DNA from 2 places in the Alkalihalophilus lindianensis genome. Region 1 is predicted to be linked to the other one. Evidence: a T-box and tRNA genes for the amino acid it is inferred to sense, from the RefSeq annotation. Region 1 holds a T-box; the other holds one or more tRNA genes.
The links. A T-box is a leader RNA that pairs with one kind of tRNA and senses whether it is charged. The one in region 1 lies ahead of RYX56_RS10925 (valine--tRNA ligase), so its partner is inferred to be a tRNA-Val.

Region 1 (22,347 bases):
CATTCTTGGTTTCGTTTGGGCCAATACTCAATTTGGATTTATCCCGCTAATGGATGCGAAAGTTATTAGTTCGTTATTCGTTTTATTTGTATACGCTATCTACCTATACCAACGAGCTGTTCACTACGTTCGGGGATATAACATGGCGCTATTAAATATTGCTTGTTTCTTATTACTTTTAATTAATTATTTCTTATCTGGTCAGTATTCAGAGTTTCATCTATGGTATTAACAGATTTAAAAAGTGACATTGACTGATTAACTGGAGGTTTATACATGCGTACGATTGTAATTGGTTCACGCCGTAGTAATTTAGCTTTAACACAGACTGATTGGGTTATTGCTCAATTAAAGAAAAAAGACGTTCCTTATGAGTTTGAAGTGAAAAAGATCGTCACAAAGGGAGATCGTATTTTAGATGTGACGCTTTCTAAAGTTGGTGGGAAAGGGTTGTTTGTAAAAGAGATTGAACAAGCTCTTGAGAATAAAGAGATTGATCTAGCTGTTCACAGTATGAAAGACGTTCCATCCGTTATGCCTGATGGCTTTACATTAGGAGCGATTACAGAGCGAGAAGACCCTCGTGATGCCTTTATTTCAGTTGATAACGTAAAATTAGCAGATTTACCGGCAGGAGCGATTGTGGGTACAAGTAGCTTACGTCGTTCAGCTCAACTTTTAGCAGAGCGTCCTGACCTTGAAGTGAAATGGATTCGTGGTAACGTTGAGACACGTTTACGTAAATTAAAAGAAGAAGATTTTTCTGCGATTATTTTAGCTGCTGCAGGATTGAAGCGGCTCGGTTATTCAGAAGAGTTAGTGACAGAGTACTTATCTCCAGAAATGTGTGTTCCTGCTGTAGGACAAGGTGCACTAGGCATTGAGTGCCGTAGCGATGATGAAGAAGTGCTTGAATTAATTCAGAAACTAAATGATGATTACACATCTCGTACTGTAACCGCGGAGCGTACGTTCTTACACAAGATGGAAGGTGGTTGTCAGGTGCCAATCGCAGCTTATGCTACGATCCAAGCTGATGACCAACTTTCTTTAACTGCACTTGTAGGCTCTCCTGATGGTAAAACGATCTTAAAAGAGAGATTAGTTGGTCAAGACCCTGTGAAATTAGGCGAGGAGATTTCAGATCGTCTTCTTGAAAAAGGGGCTAAGGAAATTTTAGATAAAGTGAAACGTGAGCTTGATCAGTAATGAATACGGCTGCACTTGCGGGTAAGCATGTACTTGTAACGCGTGCAATCGAACAAGCTCAACCCCTTATTAATCGAATAGAAGAAGTGGGCGGAATTGCACATGTTATTCCGCTTCTCTCTTTTCAAACTATAGAAGAAGCACATCATATTGAACAAGTACGAAACAGTCTTGAACATTATCAATGGCTTGTTTTTACAAGTGCAAATGGTGTGCGTTTCTTTTTTGAAGCGTTTAAAGAAGATCATCTTCGCTCTATTATTAAAAAGGCCAACATTGCCGTAGTCGGACATAAGACTGAAGCAGTTCTTAATCAGTATGGCTATCAGGCAAGTCTGCTTCCAAAACATTATGTTGCAGAAGATTTAGTCCTGGTATTACGTGAGCATATTAATGAGGGTGAGCGTGTTTTACTGCCGCGTGGTAATTTGGGACGAACTTATTTACCAAAGGCATTGAGCGCTCATGGAATTGAAGTAGATGATTTAACCGTCTATAAAACGGTATGTCCTGATGTGGCCAAAGACCACATTCAATCTCTGATAAATGAACACATACCGCTTGATGTGATCACCTTTACAAGTTCTTCAGCCGTTAAACACTATACTCAGATTTTAGAGGGGCTTGAGCTAGAAGATCCATTTCCTTATGCACGGATTGCTTGCATAGGACCGATAGCTGAAAAAACAGCACAAGAGTATCATTTACAAGTAGATATAACAGCAAGTACATACACTATTGAAGGCCTTATAGAAGCTATCTCTACATATTTTAAGGAGGATGAAAACTATTGAAACAGTTAGAATTTAATCGCCATCGTCGCCTTCGTCAAACCGCCTCGATTCGTCGTATGGTTCGCGAAACATCTGTTAAAACAGATGATTTGATTTATCCGATCTTTGTAATCGAGGGGGAAGGGGTAAAGAATGAAATTCCTTCTATGCCTAATGTGTTCCAATGGTCACTTGATTTAGTGGATACTGAAGTAGAAGAAGCGGTGGCACTCGGAATCCCTTCTATTATCGTATTTGGAGTTCCAGCAGATAAAGATGATGTAGGCTCTTCTGCCTATCATGATCACGGAATTGTTCAAAAAGCGATTCGTCAAATTAAAGAAAAGCATCCTGATCTTACAGTGATTGCTGATACATGTTTATGCCAATTTACCGATCATGGTCATTGCGGTGTCATTGAAGACGGTAAGGTGTTGAATGATCCAACGCTTGACTTGCTTGCTAAAACAGCGGTTTCTCAAGCTGAAGCTGGTGCGGATATTATTGCTCCTTCAAATATGATGGATGGCTTTGTAGCAGCGATTCGTCATGGCTTAGATGAAGCAGGTTATCATGACGTGCCGATTATGTCTTACTCGGTTAAATATGCATCAGCATTCTACGGGCCGTTTCGTGATGCAGCTCATAGCTCACCTAAATTTGGCGATCGTAAAACATACCAAATGGATCCTGCTAATCGCCTAGAAGCAATTCGCGAAGCACAATCAGATATTGAAGAAGGGGCAGATTTTTTAATTGTAAAGCCCGCTCTTTCTTATCTAGATGTGATTCGTGAGGTAAAGGATCACTCCGGATTTCCAGTTGTAGCTTATAATGTCAGTGGGGAATACTCGATGATAAAAGCTGCTAGTCAAAATGGTTGGGTCGATGAAAAGGCCATTGTGCTTGAAAAGATGACAAGTATGAAACGAGCGGGTGCTGACTTGATCTTAACGTACCATGCTAAAGATGTGGCTCGTTGGTTAAAAGAAACGAACTAACAGATTGAAAGGAGAATGAGAATGCGTTCATTTAAAAATTCAGAAGCAGCTTTCCAAAAAGCAAAACCACTAATGCCAGGTGGAGTAAATAGTCCGGTTCGTGCATTCAAATCGGTAAAGATGGACCCAGTGTACATGGAAAGAGGTAAAGGCTCTAAAATTTATGATATTGATGGTAATGAGTATATTGACTATGTTCTTTCATGGGGGCCACTCATTTTAGGTCATGCTGATGAGCAAGTGGTAGAGGCATTAAAATCAGCAACTGAAAAAGGGACAAGCTTCGGTGCTCCTAGTGAGCTTGAAACGAAACTTGCCGAACTTGTCATTGAACGTGTGCCATCTATTGAAGTCGTCCGTATGGTTAACTCTGGTACTGAAGCGACGATGAGTGCATTGCGTTTAGCACGTGGTTATACAGGCCGCAATAAGATTTTGAAATTTGTGGGTTGCTATCATGGGCATGGTGATTCTTTATTAATCAAAGCTGGTTCAGGTGTTGCAACTCTTGGCTTACCAGATAGTCCTGGAGTTCCAGAGTCGGTTGCGAAAAATACACTAACCGTTCCTTACAATGATATCGAGAGTGTAAAGTATGCGTTTGAACAATTTGGTGATGACATTGCCGGAGTGATTGTAGAACCTGTAGCAGGAAACATGGGTGTTGTAACCCCTGAGCCAGGATTTCTAGAAGACTTACGTGAGATTACAGCGGAAAATGGGACGCTTCTCATTTTTGATGAAGTTATGACTGGTTTCCGTGTTGGTTATGAGTGCGCACAAGGAAAGCTAGGTGTGACGCCTGACCTAACTTGTCTCGGTAAAGTAATTGGTGGCGGCCTACCTGTAGGTGCGTATGGCGGGAAACGTGAAATTATGGAACAAATCGCACCAGCTGGTCCAATTTATCAAGCGGGTACGTTATCTGGAAATCCACTAGCGATGACTGCAGGGTATGAGACGCTTTCACAACTTACACCAGGAAGTTATGATCACTTTGAGGCGTTAGCTACTAAGCTTGCCGATGGTTTATCGGAAGCTGCGACGAAACATAATATTCCACATTCTATTAACCGAGCTGGTTCAATGGTGGGCTTCTTCTTTACAGATGAAAAAGTAACGAACTTTGAGAAGGCTTCTACCTCAAATTTAGATTACTTCACTCGCTATTTCCAAGAAATGCTTCAACAAGGGGTTTCTCTTCCACCTTCACAATTTGAAGGTATGTTCTTGTCGACTAAGCATACAGAAGAAGATATTGATCAAACGATCGCAGCCGCAGAAATTGCTTTTTCAAAGTTAAAATAAACATACACAAGTGGGTTCTCATTATGAGGGCTCACTTTTTTTTGTTCAATCCTTGACTATGTCATTTTTACTTTCTCTTTTCCTTTGTCATATTTAGTAAGGCTTGCTCATAAAGTGATATTGTACTGAATAGCGTAGACACAGAGGATGAGATTGATCATGTTGAGGAGGAATGTATTGTGACACAAGAACATCCAACGAAGCTTTCATTTTCTATTGAGGAATCGGTTTGGTTAAATAAAGGGCAAGAAGTTCAAGAGATTGTAGGAATGTCACTTGAACCAGATATTTCGATTGAAGAAAAAGACCATCATGTATATATAAAAGGTGGCTTGCGACTTATTGGTGAATACCAACCTGCAAAGTCAGAAGCTGAAGTAGATCTTGAAAAAGGATCGGTTGAGGACCAAGTATCTTTTCGATCGGTTGGAGATGTTTCTCTTTCAGAAGATGGGACAGGGAAAATCACTCATTTTTTCCCAATTGATGTAACGATCCCTATTAGTCGTATTCATAATTTAGATGATGTATATGTTCAAATTGAATCATTTGATTATGATCTCCCTGAAAAAAGTTGTATCCAACTCACAGCAGACATTAGTATTAGTGGGATGAATCACCCTCAGGATCAATCTGCTAACAGGCCGGTAGCTACTGAAAAAAAAGCAGACGAAAAAGAAGAGTATGTTGAGCCCTCATTTTCCTTTGATGCAAAAAGTGCGACATCTCATAAAGAGTTAATAAGTCCTCCACCATTGCATGGAGGGAGTGAGGAGTTTCAACCTCCCCCGTCAAATTCATGGCAGGCACCGGTGTTTAATCAATATTATGGGTACCAACAACCTCTACCTGAGGAGACGGCAGAAGAACCAGAGCAAGTAGAGCAAGTAGAGGAAGAAGTTGATGAAGTTGAAGAAAGAGTAGAGGCTACACAAGAAGTTGTAGATGAGCCGTCAGAAGAGGTCGAAACAATTGAAGAAATTTTAGAAGAACCTAGGTTAGAAAGTGAGGCAGCTACTGAACAGCAAGAACAAGAGGATGAAGAAGAAGTAAGAGAAGCAACAGTAGTTGTAGAAGCTGTTGAAGAAGAAAAGAGTGTTGCACCATTAACTAAAATGGTTGCAAGACCTTCTGAGCCGATTGCTAGACCTGTTGAGGAAGAAGAAGTAGAAGAAGTAGAAGAAGTAGAGGGTGATTATGAGCCAGTACTTGAAGTAGGAAAACCTCGAGAAGAAAACGCCTTATATCTAACAAAGATGCTAACAAAAGGAGAAGAGCGTTTCTCTAAGTGGAGAATGTGTATTATTCAACCGAATGAAACGATCGATACCATCGCACACCGGTACAATGTGAGTACAAGTCAGCTTGCAAGAATGAATCAATTAACAGAAGAAAAGGTAGAGGAAGGTCAAATTCTCTATATTCCAGTAAGTGCCAAGTCCTAAACGAGGAGTTAGTTATGATGGAACTGGTGGATTGGCTTAAAGCGCAATATGGTTTTAAACAGGTTGAATTTATTAATGAGGCTGTTATTCTGACCGACCAAGGGCGAAAGAGAATTCGTTCTTGGTCGGATTCTTCCTTACTAGAATGGCATGTTGAATGGAGAGACCGTTGTCATTATACTCCCATTGTGTTAACGGATCGGATGATTCGCACAAAGGAAGAAGAGGCCGCTGCAAAATGGAAGGAGCAATGGATTACTTTACATGATGAAATAGAGGAAGTATACCCTCAACTTGACCATGAAAAAGCCTGGGGCATGTTAATGGGCTTAATGATTACGCATGGATTAGAAGAACGTCAATTAGAGAGAGTGTATAAAGAAGAGCTACCCTCCTATGAGTGGAATCCAATGTTACTAAATGGATTAAGAGATGATATTCAAGATCAGTTGATTCGCTACCATAAAGAGGCGCTTGTCCGATCGAAAAAAGCCGAACGTATTCGTAGTCAACAAAGAAACGTGAAACAACCTCTTCTTGATTTGTTCCAATCACCAGATCAAGCTAGAAGAATCTATGAGGTGCTGATTTGGAGAGGGACAAATGAACAAGCCCACCTTGGCTATCAATCTTTACGTCAATTTTTGATCAACTGGCAAATTGTAAATGGAACAAAGTCTCTTGAGAAGGTTATTGCATCCATTGGCCATACAGAAGGTTTTAACAAAGATCAGGCCTTATTGTTTATCGTAGAAGTTCTTGAGCCATATGAGTGGGCAGCATTGACTCGTTCCCTTATGAGTAATGAAAGTGAACGACAGATAGAAGAGAAATTAACAAAGATGTCCAATGAATGGGAAGCAGCAAGGCAACTTGTTTCGATTCTTGGAAGATGGATAGATGACCAAAAGAAGGTGGTTACATGAGGCAACATGTTGAAAATCCATATGCCTCTATTTTATTTTATTATGATCTTTATCCTGAACACATTGAAGACTTTGGAAAAATAAAGAAGGTAATAACCTCAAGGGGAGTATTTGCTTTAAAGGAAACAACCATGAATCGACTAGAAGCCGATGAATTTATTCATGCGATGAGAAAGCTAGCAAAGTTAAATTATAAACAAGCTATTCCAATCATGCCTACTAAATACGGGGAGTATACGGTGGCTACGAGTACTCATACTTACTACGTTATGCCTTGGTTAGAAGCTGTGGAATACATGGGAAGAGAGTCTCAGGAAGAAAAGCTAGCCACACAGATGGCCGTTATTCACCGCCTGACGGTGAAAACTCAAGCATTCGATAAAGGGCAAGTCGATGAGTCTTTTCAACAGTTGATTAAGCATTGGGAGATGCGAAGATTGGAACTGAGTAGGTTTGCTGATTTTGCTGAGCGTAAAAGGTATATGTCACCTTTTGAATTAACTTTCATTACCCACGCTCATATGCTTGATCAAATGGCAATCAAAGCAGGTGAGCATTTACAAAAATGGTATGAAACTTGTGTGGAAAAAGAGAAATATCGAACCGTGCTTTGCCACGGTAGACTCTCACGCTCACATGCTATTTTCAATATGGAAAATGAGCCGACTTTGCTTAATTTTGAAAGGTCCAGTATTGATACCCCAGCGAGGGATTTGGCTAGTTTCTGCCGTACAAACTTTCGCTATACGATGTGGTCTGAAGATGAAGTACTTCGTTGGTTTATGTGTTATGAGCGCCACTTGCCATTGCTTGACGAGGAAAAGGAATTATTATGTGGATATTTACTGTTTCCTGAACCAGTCGTTTTTGCAGTAGAGTCTTATGTGAACGACCGGCAAGGGCAAAGTGAATTACAGCACGTCCAGCGACTTGAAAAACGGTTGATTTCCCTTCGGAAAGTCCAACGATTAAGTCAAAAATTAATTGTAAAACAAGAAGAAAGCTAACGTTCTCTACCTTCATGAGAGAACGTTTCTTTCATTTTGCTTCTTCTTTATAAAAAAACTCCCTTATCAAAGCTATTACTTAAAATAGCTTTAATAAGAGAGAACAATAAAGAACGAACATTAACGTCAGCAAGATTACATCAAAGGTTGTAGGAAATAGTAGGGTACGTAAAAACTGAAAACAGATGAGTGGAAGTAGTAATTGAGCAAACATTGCACGAATTTTTAACCACCAAGGGGGACGATGATAATAACGGCGGTATTTCCGGCCCATCATGCAGAGCCCTCCTTCATAAGAAAACATCATGTCATACCATACTCTATGCAAAAGAAAGGGCATTTGTGCAAGCTACATGATCAGGTTGCATTTTATGCAACTGTACATATAATAGTATAGAGATGATAAATTGTGGTAAAGCTAATATTGACGAATTAATAAGAAATAAATTAAACTATATAAGAATCATATTAAGTGATAAGTGTAGACTTTAATTTAAGATCGATATGCATAGAATGGGAAGAGTAAATTCCGAACCTTTAAGAGAGAGAAATCATTAGCTGAGAGATTTCTTAAGATGTACGAATTGAATGTCGCCCAGGAGCAACCTTACTGAACGACTAGTAAGTAAGGTCGGTTAAGAGCCGTTATCAAATGAAGTGTGTAGTTTCTTTCTCTGTCTGTATTTTGGGATGATTAGAGGCTGCAAACAAAGGTGGTACCGCGAATACAAACTCTCTTCGTCCTTTGGAGGAAGAGGGTTTTTTTATTTTCACCAAAAGGAATTTATTGGAAAGAGGGTATAAAAGATGGAGAAAAAAGAGCTGTCGATGCCAACGAAGTATAATCCACAAGAAACAGAAGCAAAGTGGTATTCCTATTGGCTAGAAGGAAAGTACTTTGAAGCTACAGGAGATTCAACGAAACAACCATATTCCATTGTGATTCCACCGCCAAATGTAACGGGTAAATTACATCTTGGTCATGCATGGGATACAACGCTACAAGATATCCTTTCACGCGTTAAACGAATGCAAGGTTACGATACGTTATGGCTTCCGGGTATGGACCATGCAGGTATTGCTACTCAAGCAAAAGTTGAAGGGAAACTTCGTGAAGAAGGTGTAAGTCGTTACGATCTAGGCCGTGAAAAGTTTGTTGAAAAGTCATGGGAATGGAAAGAAGAATATGCTGATTTCATTCGTAATCAATGGTCAAAATTAGGGTTATCACTTGATTACTCCCGTGAACGCTTCACATTAGATGAAGGGTTATCAAAAGCTGTACGAGAAGTATTTGTAAAGCTATATAATAAAGGCCTGATCTACCGTGGAGAGTATATTATTAACTGGGATCCTAAAACAAAAACAGCTCTTTCAGACATCGAGGTTATCTATCAAGATGTTCAAGGAGCTTTCTATCACATGAGCTATCCATTAACAGATGGTAGTGGAAAGATTGAAGTCGCTACGACTCGTCCTGAAACAATGCTAGGTGATACTGCTGTCGCTGTTCATCCTGAAGATGAGCGTTATAAGCACCTGATCGGAAAAACAGTGACTCTTCCGATTACTAATCGTGAAATCCCTATCGTTGCAGATGATTATGTGGATATCGAATTTGGTTCTGGGGCAGTTAAAATCACACCAGCACATGACCCGAATGATTTTGAAATTGGAAACCGTCATAACCTTGAGCGGATTTTGGTTATGAATGAAGACGGTACAATGAATGAAAAAGCTGGAAAGTATAATGGGATGGATCGTTTTGAATGTCGCAAGCAAATTGTTGCAGACTTGCAGGAAGCTGGCGTTCTTTTCAAGATCGAGGAGCATATGCATTCTGTTGGTCATTCTGAGCGTAGTGGGGCAGTTGTTGAGCCGTATTTATCGACTCAATGGTTTGTAAAAATGCAACCTCTTGCTGATGCTGCTATTGACCTTCAACAATCAGAGGATAAAGTTAACTTTGTTCCAGATCGATTTGAAAAAACGTATTTACGTTGGATGGAGAACATTCGTGACTGGTGTATTTCTCGTCAGCTTTGGTGGGGACACCGTATCCCAGCTTGGTATCATAAGGAAACTGGTGAGGTTTATGTAGGACACGATGCACCAGAAGATATTGAAAACTGGAAGCAGGATGAAGATGTCCTTGATACATGGTTCAGTTCAGCTTTATGGCCATTTTCAACAATGGGCTGGCCGGATACAGATTCTCCTGATTATGAGCGTTTCTATACGACAAATGTCCTTGTAACAGGTTATGACATCATCTTCTTCTGGGTTTCTCGTATGATTTTCCAAGGTCTTGAATTTACAGAGAAACGTCCTTTCAACGATGTTCTGATACACGGTCTCGTACGTGACTCAGAAGGGCGTAAGATGAGTAAGTCGCTTGGAAATGGTGTAGATCCAATGGATGTGATCGACAAATACGGTGCTGATGCACTACGCTTCTTCCTTTCAACAGGAAGTTCCCCGGGAAATGACTTACGTTTCTACTGGGAAAAAGTCGAATCAACATGGAACTTTGGTAATAAGATTTGGAATGCATCACGTTTTGCCCTTATGAATATGGATGGCTTAACGTACGATGAAATCGATCTAAGTGGAGAAAAGACAATAGCTGATAAGTGGATCTTAACACGCCTTCAACAAACAACTGAAGATGTAACGCGTTTAATTGATGCATACGAATTCGGAGAAGTCGGTCGTCTTCTCTATAACTTCATTTGGGATGACTTCTGTGACTGGTACATTGAAATGGCGAAATTACCATTAAACGGGGAGGACGAACATGCGAAGAAGACAACTCGTTCTGTTCTTGCGTACGTATTGGATCAGACAATGCGACTTCTTCACCCGATTATGCCGTTTATTACCGAGGAAATATGGCAGCATTTGCCGCATCAAGGCGACTCCATTACAGTTGCCGCTTGGCCAGAGCGTAAAGAAGAGTATGTATTTGCAAACTCAGTGAAAGATATGGAACTTTTAAAAGAAATGATTCGTTCTGTTCGTAACACACGTGCAGAATTAAATGTTCCGATGAGTAAGCAAATTGAACTTCTTGTCAATGCAAAGGATCAAGACACACTCGCACAGCTTGAGCGTGGCAAGAGCTACATTGAAAAGTTCTGTAACCCGAGTAAGTTAGAGTTAGGTACGAATGTATCGGCACCTGAAAAGTCAATGTCTCAAGTTCTTTCCGGAGTAGAATTATTCCTACCATTAGCTGGATTATTAGACTTAGATGCAGAAATAGCTCGTCTTGAAAAAGAGCTAGAGAAGCTAACTAAAGAAGTAGAACGTGTTGATAAGAAGCTAAGCAACCAAGGCTTCATTGCAAAAGCTCCAGAGAAAGTAATTGAAGAAGAAAAGGCAAAACAAGCAGATTACAAAGCAAAACGCGAAACGGTTCAAGCGCGTATTGCTGAGTTAAAAGCGTAATAAGTGAAAGAGTCGTCTCCCTTAATTTAGGTGGGCGACTTTTTTTGTTGACGTTGCTAGCTAATCGCTAATAGCTATTAAGAAGAGCTAGACAACAAGTTATAAAAAATTTCTTCATTCGTGCAACCTTCTCGTGGTAAATTGGCTCTATATGGTAGAGCGACCAGAGATAGGAGATCGTTGGAATGGTGACATTAATCGAGCGGTTAAAAAGGAGAGAAGAAGAAGCATTCCATGAGTGGATGAGTCGTGATAGTGGTGGGGCAATGCGACTCGCGACGTTGCTACTTAAAGATTCCTACGAAGCAGAAGATGTTGTTCAAGACGCGTTTATTCTTGCCTTTAATAAACTTGAACAATTGAGTGATGACGAGAAGTTAACGAAATGGCTACTTTCGATTGTTGTCAGTCAATGTCGAAGGCGGACGAGAACGTGGAGTTTTAAGCATCTCTTTCTCTCTTCAAATGAAGAGCTGATGGAAAGAGTAGAGGATTGTAGCCCTTTGCAATTGCTTTTGACCGAAGAAACAAGACGGAATCTCATACAAACGATTCAACGATTGCAACCGGTCTATCGAGAAGTGATTGCTTTGTATTACTATAGCGAATATTCAATCAAAGAAATAGCAGATCTACTTAATGCAAAAGAAAATACTGTAAAAAGTAGGTTAGCACGAGCGAGAAAACAATTAGCTCAGTTCTTAAAAGAGGGTGAAGAAGATGAATGAACGCGAGGAAGTAAAAAGGTGCATCGATGAACAACTCGAACAAATTCAATTCACCAAACAAAAGGAAGTCATCAAAATGATCCATCCCAAGACTGCACTAGAAAAGTGGGTGTCTTGGATGAATCAAGAAATGACTATTCCGGTCGTTCCAGTTACGTCCGTTGCAGCCCTGCTTTTAGTTATCAGTATGACTGTAGGTAGTGATAACCCTACTCATACCAATCAGTTAGTGGAGGTCGGTGGCAATATTTATTATAAGCATGTCGTCGAAGGGAGGGTCATAGAAGGTGAATCTTAAGATAAAGAGAAAAAATTTCCTCTATGTTGTTGTCGGAATGCTTGCGTTTAGCTTATGTTATGTTTACTTGTTTGCCCCAATCATGGAAGAACGGAAGGTAGAGAGAGCTTTTAGCCAAGGAGAACCTCATGCTAATGAATTAATCATTAACTTGATCGACCGAGCAAATACAGACTCACAAAAACTTCATTATATCGAAAAGTATATGCTGACGTACTCGTTTTGCTGTCCGATTAAAGATGTTTACCTCTCTCCTAGTATGAGTCACTGGCAAGAAGAGAAGAGCTGGCATGGATTTACGTTAGAAGAAATGGTGCCTTATCTGGAGATGTATGTGGAGAAACGAGGTAATGTAGATGGTGTGCACTACCAAGAAGCTGTCGTTCTGCTGACAGACTATTATGCCTTTCATACCTCTATCTTAGAAGCGACCGAGTATGTTGAAGCAAAGCGAGATGATTTCATTGACCGTTCAACAATGATACTCATGCCGAGAGAACTGACAATGAAATTAGTCGAATTATACATTGATGGAGAGCAATACACAAAGGCGTGGAGCCTTATTGAAGAATATGAACAAGAACAACTTCAATTAGAAGAAGACGAAGAGTGGAAAGTGATACAAGATGGAGAGTTACTTGAATGGAAGGTTGAATTATTAATCAACGAACAGAAAGTAGAAGATGCGATTTCACGTATAGAGGATTGGCAAAAGCGAGTACAAAGTCCAGAAGATGGAGGCTCTTATGACATCGAAGAAAGACTTGCAAGTATGTTGGAACAACTAAAAAAGATAGATGGTACCTTTTCTTATGGAACAGTTAGTGGGGTTGTCGAAACTGAAAATGGCGAGCCGATTGTAGGAGCGGCAGTATATTTGCGAACAGAACAGCAGAGTAGTCACTCTATTCATCCAGAATCTGAGAAGTATCGTGCTATAACTGATCACAATGGCTTCTATCAATTTGATCATGTTGTACCAGATGCCTATCAACTAGGTATAGGTCTTCGTTTTGAGCAGATTGATGGGTATTCTTGGCCTGTTGATATCGATGAACGAATCCAGGTATCGAGTGGCGAAGAGGTTGAATATGATGTGACGCTCGTCCAACTATTAGAAGTGAATCAACCGGTTAATGATCATGTGTTTACCGAAGATGAAATGGAGTTTTCGTGGGAAGAGGATCGAGCTGCTGCAAGCTATCAGTTAGCGCTAACCACCTATTTTGATGGGGGTTCCTTCACTCAAATTGTGAAGGAAGGAATCGAACAGCCAGAAGTAAGAATTTCCATCGAAGACCTTTACCACATGCCATTTTATGTCTCATTTGCTGACCCGAAAGAGAGGTATGCCTCAACGCTTCATCCGGAACAGCAGTTGTCTTATGCCCATTCTGAGGGTCAATTTTCTTGGTATGTGATCTCAGTAGATGAAGAGGGGAAAGAATTACGGAGAAGTACGGGATACCGGTTGAATGAAGAACTCGCTCAAGATATTCCTTTTTTCCAAATGAAGCAAAGAACGCTCACACCCGCTGACCAATTGCTTCTTCGCAAGAAAGTAGATCAAGCTTTGTCTTCTTATCAGCGTGACATTGAGCAACGAGAAGGGATTGAACAAGAACATGCGCTCATTATGGCAACGAAACTACTCGAACATAAGAAAGAAATAGAAGGTGATGATAATGGAGAGATTCGCCGAGTGATGAAGGGATATGTCGAGCAATTATATGAGTTAACAGGTAGAGAGGAATATGAGGTTGTATTAAACGAAAATGAATAAGAAACAGAGTAGAAGAAGATGTCGAACGCAGCACTTCTTCTTTTTTTATGGAGGTAATTATTTGATATAGACTGACTTTCATTGAATTATGAGAGGAATCATCGCTATAATAATAGAATGATATTAAAGGCATGATTTTGTGCCATGAGGGGTTGTACGGATGAAGACTGTAGAAGAGGCGATTGATTGGATTCATAGCCTATTACCATTTGGAATAAAGCCTGGTTTAAAGCGGATGGAGTGGATGTTAGAGCGACTTGATCATCCGGAAAAGAAGCTTTCAATGATCCATATAGGCGGAACAAACGGAAAAGGTTCAACGGTAAGCTACTTACGCCATATGCTTGAGGCGAACGGCTATGATGTTGGGACCTTCACTTCACCATACATTGAATGTTTTGAAGAAAGAGTATCACTTAACGGGGAGCCTATTTCAAGTGAAGATCTTGTAGATTGTGCAAATAAGGTGAAACCTCTTGTTGATGAATTAGCAAAATCGGACCTTGGGTCACCGACTGAATTTGAAGTCATCACGACGATTGGCTTCTTATACTTTGCTACGATGACAAAGCCTGACTTCGTAATAGTTGAAGTAGGTCTTGGAGGTAGATTGGATTCAACCAATGTCATTGATCCGATACTCTCGATCATTACGTCTATCGGTCGAGATCATATGCATATTTTAGGGGAGTCTCTTGAAGAAATTGCCTTTGAAAAAGCTGGTATTATCAAAAACGGAACACCTGTGATCTCAGGAGTATCTCAAGCAGAGGCACAGAGTGTGATAAAAGACAAAGCAGATCATTGCAAGGCTCAATTTAAGCAACGTGGAGTTGATTTTGAGCAAACGTTGCTCACTCGTAATGAAACAAGTCAACTTTTTACGTTCCAATCAATTGAAGAAACGTTTGAGACTTGTACGATTCATATGGCTGGAGATCACCAACGGGAAAATGCATCGCTTGCTATTGCCGCTATGAGTACGTTAAAACAACTGGGGCATGTGAAATATACAGAGGAAGCATGCTTAGTGGGATTACAAAAAACGAGTTGGGCAGGGCGATTTGAAATCGTGCAAAAGGACCCAACTATTATTTTGGATGGAGCCCATAATGAAGAGGGAATGAGTGCACTTGCTGCCACGCTAGGTGCGCATTATCCTGACAAACGCTATCGAATCATAATGGCAGCTACAAAAGAAAAAGAGATGCAAAAGCTTCTTCACCCATTTTTACAACTTAACGCAATATTTACATTTACAACGTTTGATTTCTTTCGAGCTGCATCTGAGGTCGACCTATTCAACCAAGCTGAAGTACAAGAGAAGGTAGCCGTTTCAGACTGGAGAAAAGCAGTCTTAGATGCTCAGTTGAATCACACTACAGATGACATTATTGTTGTTTCTGGTTCTCTTTACTTTGTTTCAGAAGTGAGAAAATGGTTGAGATCAACGATTAAAGTATGAGGTTAGTCAGTAAGGATAGGAAGTGGGGGTGAAGGTGTGAAGAACGGTACTGAACGTATTCTTTGGTTTAGTTGGGTTGTTGTACTAATGATGTTAATTGCTTTATTAATCACAAGATCCAATAGCTACGAGTTTATCCTAGTGGACCTGTTCGCCTTTGCCGCCCTCACGACCTTAACTGCTGTCATGCCAATTAAATATAGAACCCATATGATTACGGTCTTTCAATGGGTAACGCTTGTTATTTTCTTGAAATTCGGATTAGTACTTGAATTACTGGTGACGCAGTTTGTGCTTTTTGGAGCATTGTATGCAACAGGTTTGAATAAAACCAACTTCTATCGAATACCATTAAATTCGCTTATTTTTTTATTGACCTCACTACTCGCTGCATGTGTTTTTTTTCTGTTTGGTGGCCAAACGAATCAACCGACTACATTAGCAACCTATAATGATTTTGCAGCACTTATTGCGTATGTGCTTACTTTCTTAGTTGCAAACCATTTCCTCATTTATCTTGTAAGACGATATTTATTTGCGCTAAAACGACAACAATTTTTTAAAGGGGTATTAATCGAATTAGCGACTGCAGCGCTTTTCTTTCCTTTAACCATTATTTTAATCATTTCATATGAACAAATGGGCATTAATGCGATCGGCTTTGCAGGATTAACCTTTATTGGAATTACGATTGTGCTACAACTTTATAATCAAAGTACGATTACGAATCACTTACTTAAAGAAGTGACGAAGTTTGGTTATGAATTAAATGCTTGCTTGACCCGTGAAGAATTATTTGAGCAATTGTCACTTAAGCTGAATGCATTTTTCAATTGGAATCAACTTCTTCTATATGAGGTGAATAATGAAAAAGTAGCTCTTTTGTATGCAGAGGATCAAAAAGGAGCAACTGTTCACCTTCAATTACGAAACGGAGAATCTTATAGTCGATACGCGCTAGAATCGAACTCTTTAATGGTAGCTGGAGCACGTAAGGAATGGGGCAAGCTTGGTAAGGAATTACCGCAAAACTTAGAGTCGATTATTGCCATTCCATTGAGACGAAAGCAAGAAATAGTCGGTCTTTTAACGATTACATCGTTAAAGCAAAGATCCTTTCGTGGTAATCAAATCATGATATTAGAAATTATGGCTAATATGCTTTCAATTGCACTTACCAATGTGAAAAGCTTCGAGAAAACAAAGCAACAAAGTGAACACTGTCCCTTAACAAACCTGTTCAACTTTAGGTATTTTGAGGAGCGATTAAAAGCGACTATTAATCAAGAAAAAGAACAACCAGTCTCACTCATTTTACTAGACCTCGATCACTTCAAGAAAGTTAATGATACATATGGTCATCAAAGTGGCAATGATGTCTTGTGTGGAGTAGCAGATCGGCTCAAACGACTTACGCCGATTGATGGGGTAGTAGCCAGATATGGGGGAGAAGAGTTTGTCATTCTCTTACCGAATACGACTGAAGAAGAGGCGACTTTTGTGGCGAGAGATATTTGGGATGAGCTCCGAACACATCCATTTGTGATTCAAGATGACCTCACTGATGCAAGAGAAATCGAGATCATTGTTACTGCTAGTATTGGGGTAGCGACTTCTAGTATAAATGAAGAGAACAATATGGATGATGCAGTAACGCTCATTCGCAAAGCTGACCGTGCGATGTATAACGGAGCGAAGCAGCAGGGTCGTGATAAAGTTGCATCATTTAACGAGATGAAAAAGATTCCCCACTTCTAAACATAAGAGGTGGATTTTTTTTTTTAGAAAAATATTGAGCGTGCGACATTTTGTGATCATTTTTCTATTTTTTGATATTTCTCTTGCTAGGTTGTAGTTGTTGCCATATCATCTACAGTAAGGAGATTGGGTGACCATCATCATAGTATGATAGTCAGCTAATACAAGAAGAAAAGATGATTGGTCTAGTAAGTATGTCTGATGTTTACTAGATTAGAAGGAGACTTAGAAACAACATGTATCCTCTATTAATGTTGGCGATCGGGACAGTTCTTTTAGTCGTGTTGTTGCGAAAGGTTCCCCTCCAAATCCCATTAAAACAACGCATGCAAGCCGTTTGTATTTCTAGTTTGCTTGTACTTTTAACTTTGTTATTATCCATTCTTTATACGTGGCAAATCGCTACACTTGCTTTCTGTGGTCTCTTTTTACTATTTGTTGTCGTATTTAGTAAGCAATTTGAGTATGAAGGACCAGTGGAGGACTCAGAGAATCATGAGCAACAGTACGAGGTAGCCCCACTTGCTGCAACTACCGCAGATGAATCTAGTATAGAAGACCAACCTTTAAGTGACGAATTATCAGTAGAGGCATTAAAGGTTGAGGAGCAGATTGCTGAAATGATAGAAGAAAATGCTTTTAAATCGGACCTTAGTCAGATAAAAGAACATGAAGAAATTGCTGAGGTTGAAAAGGGTGAGGAAGCCCTCCAACCTGACAATGAAGAAGAGCTGCTTGATTATTTTCAAAGCCGTCCCAAACAAATGTTAGGTGAAGAAATAGAAGAGAGTTCAGAGAGATCAGGAGTTAGTCGATTAAGATTGGAGATAGAAGAAGATGACGATGAGGTCAATGAAGATCTTCCTGTACGTATTCCTCCCAAAGTCGATTGGATGGAAGAAGACAAAGGCACAGAGGACCAACAAAGTGGCAAGGTCCATATACGTGAGGAGCAGTTCGAAGCTCCTCGTGCTAGTGAAGACGTTGAAGATGTTGCCGCAGTTAGGAAACGCTTATTTGAAGAATTAGAAATTGATGATAAAAAGGACTGACGGATGTTGATGCAGCAACCATTAATGCGTTCATTTCTGCTTTTGTTTGGATGCTCAGCTTTTTTATTTAGTATCACTTTAGGAGGAATGGCAGCCCTAGGGGGATTAGGAGGGAAAAGTGGTGCATATGAAACAGGTACAGAAATTGCTGGTGTATCGGTCGCCGGCATGAATGAAGCTGAAGCTAGAATAGAACTTGAAGAGGCGATCCGAACCTGGCATGAACAAGCAAGTCTTTCTCTTCATTTATTTGAAGAAACAGCCACCCTTCCTAGTAATGTAATTCAGTTTGAGATTGATCAAGCCCTACAAGAAGCGTCGAGTTCTCGCAATGTTGAGCTAGGTGCGACTGTAAACGAGCAACGTCTGCGTGATGCGGTTCACTCGTTGGCTCGCTATCAAGTTGCAGAATGGGTTGATTATGCGCTTTTTGCAGAGGACCTAACAAGCAAAGTGAACACTCTTTCGTCAAAGCGTCTATTAATCGATGTTAGTGAACAATTTCTACCGGCATATCAGCTTGAGGAGATATCGGTATCCTCTGTTGAACTAGGTCCGGTATCCTCAATGTATTTGCCACAATGGGCTGAAGCATTGGACGGATATCAGGTAGAAGCGAGGTCATTATTTTCATTACAAGATGCACTTCGAGAAAATAGGCAACCACTCTTGGATAGCAACGGACTTGATGGACTCGCAACTGGATTATTTCAGTTATTTGGGCAAACGAATATTCAAGTTATTGAGCGTCATATTGGTTTAACATTACCAGCTTATACGACGGCAGGTTATGCAGCGAGTGTTTCTCCTAGCTCAATGGATTTTAAAGCATATAATCCGAATCACTATACATATGAGCTCTCAGCTAGCTATAGTGGGGATCGCTTAGTATTAGCATTAATTGGGAAGCCGTTTATTCATGAGTATCAATTAACTGTAGAAAAAATAGAAGAGATTCATCCACGTACGATTGTTCATTTCTCACCAACTCGTCGAATAGGAGATAAGCAAGTAATGATTGAGGGAGAAATGGGCTACTCAGCTCATGTCTACCATATTGAACGATCGCTTGATGGAGAGGTCATCGTCAAGAAAAACATTGGAATTGATTACTACCCACCTCAGCACAAGATTGAAGAGTGGAGTTTACAAGAGCAACCAGCTACGGAGGAAGAGCAGAACCCTGTTGGTGGATATGATCCTATATTTGAACCAACAGACCCTAACCAACCAGTAGTGCCACCATGGTCTTATCCACAAGTCCCACCAGGAACAAATCCAGGAGCTCCGGGGGCAGCACCAGGGACCCTACCAAGTCCATCGCCAGGTGCAACCCCGGGTATAGATCCATCAACTGGAGGAGAGTATCCTACTTATCCGTACGACCGAAGCAATTCAACAGGTGGTCAAGGGGGAACGATCGGTAACGGATCTCAAGATGGGGTAGGTGGCATCCCCGGACAAACTTGGGAACCGAATCCATCTCTAGATGATTATAACGAAACAATTGAACCACCTGTTAAAGGAGAGGAGTAGAGGTGAAGCGTTATGGCGAGAGCACGTAAGCGTATAGGGGATTTATTGTTAGATGCTGGATTCTTAACAGAAGAGCAGTTAGAAACCGCTTTAGCGACCAAAAAAGAAGGGCAAAAGCTTGGCGATGCCTTGCTTGAGTGGAATTATATATCAGAGTCACAGTTAATCGAAGCGCTTGAGGTACAATTAGGGATCAAACAAATAAGCCTTTATCGATACCCAATTGATACGTCTTTAATGAAAATGGTTCCTAAAGAATTTGCTCTCCGTAATGAAGTGATTCCATTGAAAAAAGAGGGAAACCTCCTTTATGTAGCGATGGCTGATCCGATGGACTATTTTGCTATTGATGATTTGCGGATGTCAACAGGCTTTCAAATTGAGGCAGCCATTGCAACAAGAGATGAGATTCATCAAGCGATCGAGCGACATTATCAGCTTGATGATGCTTTTTTACAATCGCAACTCGATGACAAGGAACTTGAAGCGTTAGCGAATGCTAACCCAGCTGATGGAAATGAAGAAGATGCTCCGGTCATTAAATTGGTGAATCAAATCCTCCAAGCTGGACTTGTACAAAAAGCAAGTGATATACACATTGATCCGATGGAAAAGAAAATCATTATCAGATACCGTGTGGATGGCGTGTTAAAGACAGAACGAGTGTATCCTAGGCGAATTCAAAATTCACTTGTTGCTAGATTGAAGATTATGGCGAATTTAAATATTACAGAGACTCGTTTGCCACAAGATGGTCGCATTAAAACATCAATCCAAATGACCCCAATCGACTTACGGATCTCAACGCTTCCCACTATGTACGGTGAAAAAGTGGTGATTCGTATTCTAGATTTAGGGAGTACTTTAAACAAGCTATCACAGCTAGGGTTTAATAAAATTAATCATCAGCGTTTTCTAAAAATGATCGAACAACCATCTGGACTCATTTTAATTACAGGCCCCACTGGTTCGGGTAAATCTTCTACTCTATATGCTGCTTTAAATCATGTCCATACCGAGCAGGTGAACATTATAACGATTGAAGACCCTGTGGAATACCAAATCGAAGGGATTAATCAAGTTCAAGTGAATGCGCAAGTAGGACTGACATTTGCAGCTGGTTTACGCTCGGTACTAAGGCAAGATCCAAACATTGTTATGGTTGGGGAAATAAGAGATACCGAGACAGCTGAAATTGCCATCCGCGCATCGCTTACAGGACATCTCGTTTTAAGTACGTTACATACAAACAGCGCGATCGCAACGATTCCTCGATTGATTGATATGGGGATTGAGCCTTATCTTGTCGTTTCGTCCTTGTCAGGTGTAGTGGCACAACGTCTTGTCCGGAAAATATGTAAAGACTGTGCGATCTGGCATGAGCCGACGGAGATGGAGAGGAATTTATTTGAGAAACGTGGCATCAAGCCATCAAACGTTTGCCGAGGTAGTGGATGCCCAACTTGTAATGCAACTGGATATAAAGGTCGCTTGGCTATTCAAGAAGTGCTCGTTGTCACCGATGATATTCGCCAAATGATGATGAATAATAAATCAATGAGTGCCATTCGCCACTTTGCGATGCAACAAGGGATGATCTTTTTAGTAGATGACGGGTTATTGAAAGTGAAGCAAGGATTGACCACAGTGGAAGAAGTTTTACGTGTGGCGATGGATGAGTAGTGGAGGGGTAGCATGAAAGAGAGATTAGAGGCCTTACTAGTTGAAGCATTTGAACTCGGTGCATCAGATATCCACTTGACGGTGGGGGTTCCTCCTATTCTACGTATTAATGGAGAATTGAGGCACCACGGAGAAGAGATGTTAAAGCCAGTCGATACTGAAACGATGGCAAGAGCGGTTTTATCAGATGACCTTTGGAAGGTTTTTCAAAAAAGAGGTGAATTGGATTTCTCTCATGGCATCCCACGGGTGTCGCGCTTTCGTATCAATGCATACTTTCAACGCTCCTGTGTCTGTCTCGCCATTCGAGTCGTCCCAACGAAAATTCCGACGTTAGATGAGTTGATTATGCCGAGTGTTTTAAAAGAAATTGCCCAAAAACCTCAAGGGTTAGTGCTTGTTACTGGACCTACGGGAAGCGGGAAATCAACGACACTTGCCGCGATGATTAATGAAATTAATGAACAAACAAATAAGCATATTATTACGCTTGAAGACCCAATTGAGTATTTACATAAGCATAAACGCTCAATTATTAATCAACGAGAAGTCGGCTTTGACACACAAAACTTTGCGAATGGTTTACGAGGCTGCTTAAGACAAGATCCAGATATTATTTTAGTAGGGGAAATGAGAGATTTGGAAACGATCTCGATTGCGATTACGGCTGCTGAAACAGGCCATCTGGTACTTGGAACACTCCATACGACTGATGCACCAGCAACGATTGATCGTGTCATTGATGTGTTTCCTCCTGAACAACAGCCACAAGTACGGATTCAACTTGCTTCAGTATTAGGTGCGGTTGTTTCCCAACGTTTGTTTAAAACAGCTGATGGAAAGGGAAGACGAGCGGCTACCGAAATCCTTGTTAATAATTCAGCTGTGAAAAACTTGATCCGAAATGAAAAGATCCATCAAATTC
Region 2 (8,237 bases), on a different contig from region 1:
GAGATATCATGTATCTCTATTTCGCTTGGCTTTTGTTCAGTTTTCAAAGAACTTTTTCGTTCGTCACTCGTTGGCGACTTAACTATCTTATCAGCCCTTCAACAAAGCGTCAAGTAGTTTTTCGAAATTATTTTGGTGGGCCTGAGTGGACTCGAACCACCGACCTCACGCTTATCAGGCGTGCGCTCTAACCAGCTGAGCTACAGGCCCTAAAAAAGGCAATAAAAAAAGCACGTCCCACCAAATATTTTGTTGGAGCGGGCGATGGGAATCGAACCCACATCATCAGCTTGGAAGGCTGAGGTTTTACCACTAAACTACGCCCGCATATTTAAGAATAAGATGGTCGGGAAGACAGGATTTGAACCTGCGACCCCCTGGTCCCAAACCAGGTGCTCTACCAAGCTGAGCCACTTCCCGTACTATTAAGATAAAATGGTGCGCCCTGAGAGATTCGAACTCCCGACCTTTTGATTCGTAGTCAAACACTCTATCCAGCTGAGCTAAGGGCGCCAATTGGTGCGGTTGAGAGGACTCGAACCTCCACGGGGTCAACCCCCACTAGGCCCTCAACCTAGCGCGTCTGCCATTCCGCCACAACCGCTAAATGTATGATGTTCGCATCTGCACCTTTTAAAAGAAAAGTGCGGGTGAGAGGACTCGAACCTCCACGTCATAAGACACTAGATCCTAAGTCTAGCGCGTCTGCCAATTCCGCCACACCCGCGTATAAAATTAAAGTAATAATGGCGGTCCGGACGGGACTCGAACCCGCGACCTCCTGCGTGACAGGCAGGCATTCTAACCAACTGAACTACCGGACCATATGGTGGAGGATGACGGGCTCGAACCGCCGACCCCCTGCTTGTAAGGCAGGTGCTCTCCCAGCTGAGCTAATCCTCCATATGTTTGGTGACCCGTACGGGATTCGAACCCGTGTTACCGCCGTGAAAGGGCGGTGTCTTAACCGCTTGACCAACGGGCCATACTTAAAAGTGGCGGAGAAGGAGGGATTTGAACCCTCGCGCCGCTCACGCGACCTACACCCTTAGCAGGGGCGCCCCTTCAGCCACTTGGGTACTTCTCCATGGCTCCACAGGTAGGACTCGAACCTACGACCGATCGGTTAACAGCCGATTGCTCTACCACTGAGCTACTGTGGAATAATTCGTTACTGACTTTATGTATTATAATGAAAGTCATGTAGCTTGTCAACATTTTTTATTGAAGTGTTGACTAAATTATTTGTGCCGCTTAGCGACTTCTATAATATATCACAGCTTATTTAAGTTAATCAATACTTTTTTTATAATTTTTTTCTTAATTTCCCTTTGCATTTCCCACACACATATTTAACAGTATTAATTCTTCTTTTTCTCTTATAAATAAGATTGCACTCTTTGCACTCATATACATGATTGAATCCCTCCTGCCTCCTCATTCCAGGAATTTCCCTACAATAACGAGATCCCCCTACACGATGTAATAACTCTTTAAATTCTTGATCTCGATGCATATACCCTCTGCCTTCTAGATGTAAGTGATAATGACACAGCTCATGTTTAATAATTGCAACCAATTCCTCAAGTCCGTGAGCTTGAAACTGCTTTGGATTCAATTCAATATCATGTGACCTTAATAAATACCTCCCACCAGTGGTCCGTAGCCTAGGGTTGAATCTAGCCTCATGCAAAAAAGGCTTATTGAAGCTGTTTAATGATATATTTTCAACTAATCTTTGTACCTCACTTTGATCCACACAATCACTCCTGTAACAATAAAATACACTCAACATTGACAAACTCTCACTCATATAATGAATATACTACCATATTCATTAAGGAGTTGGGAGAGATGCCCACATGGTTATGCACCCAGTTACAACGTGCTTTCAAAGAGCAAAACCGCCATCAAATAAAAATTTTAAACCAATGTTGGTTCTATTATCAACGTAAGGAACAGATGAACAAACACCTAGGTTAATACCACTCTTCTTCAAGTCATTTAAATATTACTATGAAAATAGACCATGCGAGTGCATGGTCTATTTTTTAAACTGGTTGGATTGCAGGTTCGAGCATAGTTAAAGCTACTCTTCCTTTTTTTACATCTACATCCTCCACCCACACTGTCACAATCTCTCCTACAGCAACAACTTCAAGGGGATGCTTAACAAATCTCTTCGTAAGTTTCGAAATATGCACTAGCCCATCTTGCTTGACTCCAATATCCACAAAGGCCCCAAAATCGACTACATTTCGGACGGTTCCTTGCAATTCCATCCCTCGATTTAGATCTTCTAATTGAAGCACCCCTTGTTTCAACAGAGGTTTCGCGACTTCATCACGAGGATCTCTAGTTGGTCTAATTAAGGTAGTGATAATATCATTAACCGTTGGTAATCCTAGATCAAGCTCTTGCGCTATATGCTGTTTATCAATACCTGATAGCTTTTCACTGAGCCCTTTATTCCCCACATCTGAACGTGTCGCTCCAACTTTTTCAAGTAGAGCTTCCGTTTCTTTATATGTTTCAGGGTGGATAGCCGTTGCATCCAATGGGTTTTTTCCATCTTGAATACGTAAGAAACCAATACATTGTTCATATGTTTTTGCGCCTAATCTCGGTACTTTCTTTAATTGAGTACGAGTAGTAAAACGCCCTTCTTCTTCTCGGCGCTTCACTATATTTGTAGCAACGGATTTCGATAACCCAGCTACATATTGCAATAAGGAAACCGAAGCAGTATTCACATTTACACCTACTTGGTTAACAACAGTTTCCACAACAAAGCTTAACGATTCAGATAAACGCTTTTGAGTTACATCATGTTGATATTGACCTACCCCAACTGATTTAGGATCAATTTTAACAAGCTCTGCTAGAGGATCTTGCAACCTCCTAGCAATAGAGACTGCACTTCTCTCCTCTACTTGAAATTCCGGAAATTCTTCTCTTCCTAAGTCAGATGCAGAATACACACTCGCACCTGCTTCATTTACGATTAGATAGTAAATAGAACCAGGCAAATCATTAATCAAATCGGCAATAAACTGCTCTGTTTCCCTTGAAGCGGTCCCGTTACCTATGGCAATCATTTCAACATTATGCTTCTTGATAAGGTCTTTAATTTTAGCAGCTGCTTTTTCTACTTCATTTCTAGGAGGCGTGGGATACACCACACCTATATCAAGCATTTTGCCAGTTCCATCTACTACAGCCAACTTACAACCTGTACGATAAGCTGGATCTACCCCTAACACAACCTTATCTTTAATGGGTGGTTGTAATAGTAAGTTACGCAAGTTTTCAGAGAAAATATGAATCGCTTGTTCCTCTGCTTTATTCGTCAGTTCATTTCTTATCTCTCTTTCAATGGACGGCTCAATTAATCGCTTATATCCGTCCTGTATAGCAACCTTAATATACTCTGCTGTCGATGAAGATCCTGATTGACGCATCAAACGCCTTTCGATCTCTTCTACCATTCGCTCCGCCTGAAACTCAAGAGACACTTTAAGAACCCCTTCTTTTTCCCCACGATTAATCGCTAAAATTCTATGAGGAACGATCGATCGAATTGCTTCTGAATACTCATAATACATTTCGTAAGTAGATTTTTCATCAGCTTCCTTATTTTTTGCGGATGTTCGAACCTTACCTTCTTTAAAAGAACGTAAACGAATAAGTTTTCGTAAATCAGCATCATCAGATACCCACTCAGCTATAATATCTCCAGCGCCCTCAAGAGCTTCTTCCTCGTTCGCTACGCCTTTCTCTTCATTAACGTATTTTCTTGCTTCTGCTAACACATCGGCATTTTTCGGAAAGGAAAACATCCATTTCGCTAAAGGTTCTAATCCTTTTTCCTTTGCAACAGTTGCTTTAGTGCGCCTTTTTTGCTTATACGGTCTATATAGATCCTCGATTTCTTGAAGTTTCATTGCTTGATCTATCTTTTTAGAGAGTTCATCCGTTAATTTGTCTTGATCCCTAATTAAGCGTTTGACCTCTTCTTTTCTGTTTTGCAACTGATTCGCATATTCCCATTTCTCAACAATTGTACGAATTTGCACTTCATCTAATGAGCCTGTTAACTCTTTTCGATATCTAGCAATAAAAGGGACCGTATTCCCTTCTTCTACTAGCTCGATTAAATTACTTATGTACTTCTCCTGAACAGACATCTCTTGTTCGATCGTTTTAATTAAGGTTTGATTAAAATCACTCAACTTTTCCAGCTCCTTTGTTAGTAGCCTGCCTAACTAATCATATCATAGTAAAAGAATGAACAACTAACTTCCACTCCATCATCATATTTCCTTCCATTTATCATTTTACTGCACAAAAAAAACCTCCTTTAGAGAGGAGGTTTCGTTTATGCTAGCTTGCCCACCAACAATGTAACATCATCAATTGCAAATCGATCTAACGTTAGTAAATCAGTAAATTCCTTTTTTAAAGAATCAATCGTTAAAAGGTTCTTTTTTGAAAAAGGGATTTTGACACCATCGGAATACAACATAAATATGCTACCTTCTTTGTAAGAGAAGCTTTTACTCTTAATTACGGCTTTTCTTCCTGATAAATACCCTCTCAAGGGAATAGGTTGAATCGTTGTACCATCAGGATAATACATCACAAAACCGATGTTGCCAAAGTTACAGTAGTTTAGTTCTTTTTTTACGAAATCTACTTTCACTAATGTTAAAACTGCACCTCGCTTGTTAACCATAGCCTCGTTACAGGTCTTAACAATTTCCTCAACACCCAGAAAACAATTATCTTTTATTATTTTAATCGCAGCATCAGCTGATTCAGAAGCTCCCTCGCCACTACCAAGCCCGTCTACTACAGCGCAAATTGTAAAATCCTTTTCTTCGACCACTACATGAGCATCACCACAATGTATATTGCCCGGCTTAGCCTGCTGAACAGCGGCGATTTCTAGGTTTTTATGCTCATAAAAATTAATCATTACAAAATCTCCGATGGCTCGACTTTTATTGAATCACGTAGTTTTTGTAAAGCTCTGCGCTGAAGACGGGAAACATGCATCTGAGAAATACCAAGCTTTTCACCAGTTTCTTTTTGACTCAAATTCTCATAATAAGTTAACAATAAAATTTGTTTCTCTCTTTCGTTGAGAACTTGAAAAGCTTTTTCTAGTAACATTTTTTGATCAGTCTTTTCAAATCCACCATCTACATTCCCTACAAGGTCAAGTAAGGTTACCTCTCCACCTTCTTGATCTGCTTCAAGCGAACGATCCACTGATAACGCCTGGTAACTCTTGCTCATCTCCATCGTTTCTAGAACTTCTTCTTCAGAGACCTCTAAATACGCAGCAATTTCATGAACAAGTGGCGATCGGTTATATTCAACCGTTAATGCTTCTACTGCTTTTTTTATTTTAGGACCTAACTCTTTAATACGTCTAGGAACATGTACACTCCATGTTTTATCACGAATGAATCGTTTGATCTCCCCTACGATAGTCGGCACAGCAAAAGATTCAAAGCTACGACCAAATTCACTATCGAATCGAGTCAAAGCAGCCAACAACCCTACCATTCCAACTTGGTAGAGATCTTCATCGTATTCCCGACCCTTAGAAAATTTCCGAGCTAATGAACGGACAAGAGCCTCATAATGCTTAACAAGCTTTACTTGGGTCTCTTCATCACCTGTCTCTTGATAAAGGCGAATCCAATCATATACCTCATCTTTGTTCTGTTTGTGTGGAAGGGACTCCGTCGACATTTGACTCCACCTCATCTCCGTGAATGAACTTTGTCATCATTAAGATAACCCCTGATTCGTCGTTGATCTCCACTTTATCCATCAAAGTGTTGATTAAAAAGAGGCCAAGCCCCCCTTCTTTAAGATCGCCAACAGGCTTACTTGAATCAACCGGTCCTAAGCGTTCACGTAACCCGTTCATATCAAAACTTTGGCCACGATCGGCAATGACGATTTCCATTCGATCTTCATGGAGTACAAAAGAAGCAGAGATTAATCCTTCACCTTCATAAGCGTGATCCACTACGTTCGTACATGCTTCTGCAACAGCAATCTTTATATCTTCAATATCGTCGTACGTAAACCCTAAACGATTGGCAATTCCAGAAACAGTCAAACGTACGACTCCTACGAACTCAGGCTTAGCAGGAACACTCATCTCGATGTGATCAACTTGCTGATGGTTCATTTCGCTTCCTCCTCTTTATTTTGCTCAATCTGAATGACTTCATCTAGGCCAGTAATTGTAAATAAACGACGGACTCGATCAGACATTCCTCTCAACATTAAAGAACTTTCATTGGCATCTGTTAATTTCAATATACCAACAAAAATTCCCAATCCCGTACTATCTATATATTGAACATTTTTCAAATCAACTACGATTTGTTTAGTGCTTGTTTCGGCAAGTGGCGTTAGTGCACTACGTAATTTCGGTGCGGTATACGCATCAATTTCCCCTGTTAGATAAATAAGTTCTGCATCCTCTGACTGTTCATGACGAATATCTAAGTTCATCTATATCTCCTCCTGGTATCCCATATGACAATAGTTTATAAATACCACAAAACAATCAATTTTAAACTTCTCGGCGCAAAATCATTAATGTGAAATCATCACGCAATGTAAAATCTTGTAATTTAACGAGATCCTGATAAACATTTTTGACAATCTCTTGAGCGCTTAAATGCATGTACTTCCGAATCATTTTGACAATCTCTTCACGTTCAATAAATTCATCATCCACTCGACATTCCGTCACACCGTCTGAAAGGAAAACGATAAAGTCACCTTTCTCTACCTTCTTGTGATATTCACGGAATTTCGTGTGGCGGGACACACCCAGCACCAAACCTTTTGCGTATAATTCTTCAAATTGATCTGTTGAAGCTGAGTAATAAAAACCTGGCTCATGTCCAGCACCAGAGTAGTGAAATTCATGTGAACCAGTATCATATGCCCCGTACATCATTGTAATAAACATGCTATCATCCACATTTTGTTCAACTACACGATTTAAATTCTCAAGTAATGCTCCTGGCCTTAACCTTTGTTCAGGCAAACTATCCATAGCATATTTGATCATAGACATACACAATGCTGCAGGAACGCCTTTACCGATAATATCAGCAATCGCTACGCCCACATTGCCATTTTCGTCTCTTACAAAATGATAATAATCGCCGCTCATTTTTGTTGCAGGCACACTGATAACACCAATATCTAACACACCATCTGCCGGTATTTCTTTTGGCAGTAAAGTTTGCTGCATGTTAGCCGCAACGTCAATTTCAGACTCCAGTTCTCTTTGGCGATCTCTCAAGCTCTGATGTTCACGATAGGCTAAGCCATAGCCCATCATGACTTCAAGTAAGAGTTCAAATGAATCTTGCACTTCATTTGATACACTAGGAAACAGCTCTTCTAAGATAGAGCGATGAATACTCACAAGTTCCTCAGGTGATATTTGATGTTCGAGTAAGATTTTACTGAATTGTTGCGCTTCGTATAACCCTTGCTCGCTTTTATCATGAAGAAATGTCTGCAATATCTGTTTGTAGGATTCTTCTAGTTTTTGAACAGTATTATTCACGCTGGCCCTCCTTTAACGAAGCCACTTCGTCGTTGTAATGACCGTCCCTTCTCCGACTTCTGAGTCAATTGAAAATTCATCCATTAAACGTTTTACTCCCGGCAGACCTGCCCCCATCCCGCTCGAGGTTGTAAAGCCATCTACCATAACTTGTCTAATATCCGAAATCCCTGGGCCTTGATCTTTAGCAATCACCTGGATGCCTTTAATCATACCTGTTTTAGACGGTGCTTCAATTAGTTCTAAACATATTTCTCCACGTTGTGCATATAGATATATATTACGCGCCAATTCCGAAATGGCTGTTGTTATCCGCGCTTGATCGACACTCCCAAACCCGATTTCCTTTGAGAGGGTACGACCTGCTTGTCTAGCAGCAACAATCCCCCATTCGTTTTTCACTTCGACACAGGATTGGGTTTCCATGACTATCCCTCCAGTTCCTGTTGCAATTTATCTAGACCTTGCTCAAGATCAAGAGCTGTAGGAACATCATCAAGTTTAATACCCATATCGATTAAAGTAATCGCAACGGCAGGTTGAATTCCCGTCAACACAACTCGCGCTCCCATTAAATTAGACATATCTACTACATCACCTAAAACTTTTGCGATAAAGGAGT

Region 2: it has a tRNA-Val gene. The T-box ahead of RYX56_RS10925 (valine--tRNA ligase) is inferred to sense a tRNA for this amino acid. The anticodon was not compared.

The regions. Positions count from the first base shown of each region.
Region 1 covers NZ_JAWJBA010000003.1:160,507-182,853, forward strand. The annotation lists gene RYX56_RS10880 (cytochrome C assembly family protein) at 1-232, shown strand, start outside; gene hemC (hydroxymethylbilane synthase) at 277-1,209, shown strand; gene RYX56_RS10890 (uroporphyrinogen-III synthase) at 1,209-2,003, shown strand; gene hemB (porphobilinogen synthase) at 2,000-2,983, shown strand; gene hemL (glutamate-1-semialdehyde 2,1-aminomutase) at 3,005-4,291, shown strand; gene spoVID (stage VI sporulation protein D) at 4,471-5,736, shown strand; gene RYX56_RS10910 (hypothetical protein) at 5,751-6,662, shown strand; gene ysxE (spore coat protein YsxE) at 6,659-7,669, shown strand; gene RYX56_RS10920 (YszA family small membrane protein) at 7,749-7,946, opposite strand; T-box leader at 8,170-8,418, shown strand; gene RYX56_RS10925 (valine--tRNA ligase) at 8,477-11,119, shown strand; gene RYX56_RS10930 (RNA polymerase sigma factor) at 11,305-11,847, shown strand; gene RYX56_RS10935 (hypothetical protein) at 11,840-12,145, shown strand; gene RYX56_RS10940 (carboxypeptidase-like regulatory domain-containing protein) at 12,135-13,928, shown strand; gene RYX56_RS10945 (bifunctional folylpolyglutamate synthase/dihydrofolate synthase) at 14,089-15,393, shown strand; gene RYX56_RS10950 (sensor domain-containing diguanylate cyclase) at 15,430-17,151, shown strand; gene RYX56_RS10955 (hypothetical protein) at 17,388-18,203, shown strand; gene RYX56_RS10960 (hypothetical protein) at 18,291-19,739, shown strand; gene RYX56_RS10965 (GspE/PulE family protein) at 19,752-21,422, shown strand; gene RYX56_RS10970 (type IV pilus twitching motility protein PilT) at 21,435-22,347, shown strand, end outside.
Region 2 covers NZ_JAWJBA010000010.1:18-8,254, forward strand. The annotation lists tRNA gene RYX56_RS19185 (tRNA-Ile) at 134-210, opposite strand; tRNA gene RYX56_RS19190 (tRNA-Gly) at 254-327, opposite strand; tRNA gene RYX56_RS19195 (tRNA-Pro) at 344-420, opposite strand; tRNA gene RYX56_RS19200 (tRNA-Arg) at 437-513, opposite strand; tRNA gene RYX56_RS19205 (tRNA-Leu) at 518-604, opposite strand; tRNA gene RYX56_RS19210 (tRNA-Leu) at 646-727, opposite strand; tRNA gene RYX56_RS19215 (tRNA-Asp) at 748-824, opposite strand; tRNA gene RYX56_RS19220 (tRNA-Val) at 828-903, opposite strand; tRNA gene RYX56_RS19225 (tRNA-Glu) at 911-985, opposite strand; tRNA gene RYX56_RS19230 (tRNA-Ser) at 997-1,087, opposite strand; tRNA gene RYX56_RS19235 (tRNA-Asn) at 1,089-1,163, opposite strand; gene RYX56_RS19240 (SprT family protein) at 1,307-1,759, opposite strand; gene cmpA (cortex morphogenetic protein CmpA) at 1,855-1,983, shown strand; gene RYX56_RS19250 (Tex family protein) at 2,052-4,187, opposite strand; gene RYX56_RS19255 (SpoIIE family protein phosphatase) at 4,379-4,978, opposite strand; gene sigB (RNA polymerase sigma factor SigB) at 4,978-5,763, opposite strand; gene rsbW (anti-sigma B factor RsbW) at 5,723-6,211, opposite strand; gene RYX56_RS19270 (STAS domain-containing protein) at 6,208-6,540, opposite strand; gene RYX56_RS19275 (PP2C family protein-serine/threonine phosphatase) at 6,602-7,615, opposite strand; gene RYX56_RS19280 (anti-sigma regulatory factor) at 7,628-8,041, opposite strand; gene RYX56_RS19285 (STAS domain-containing protein) at 8,044-8,237, opposite strand, start outside.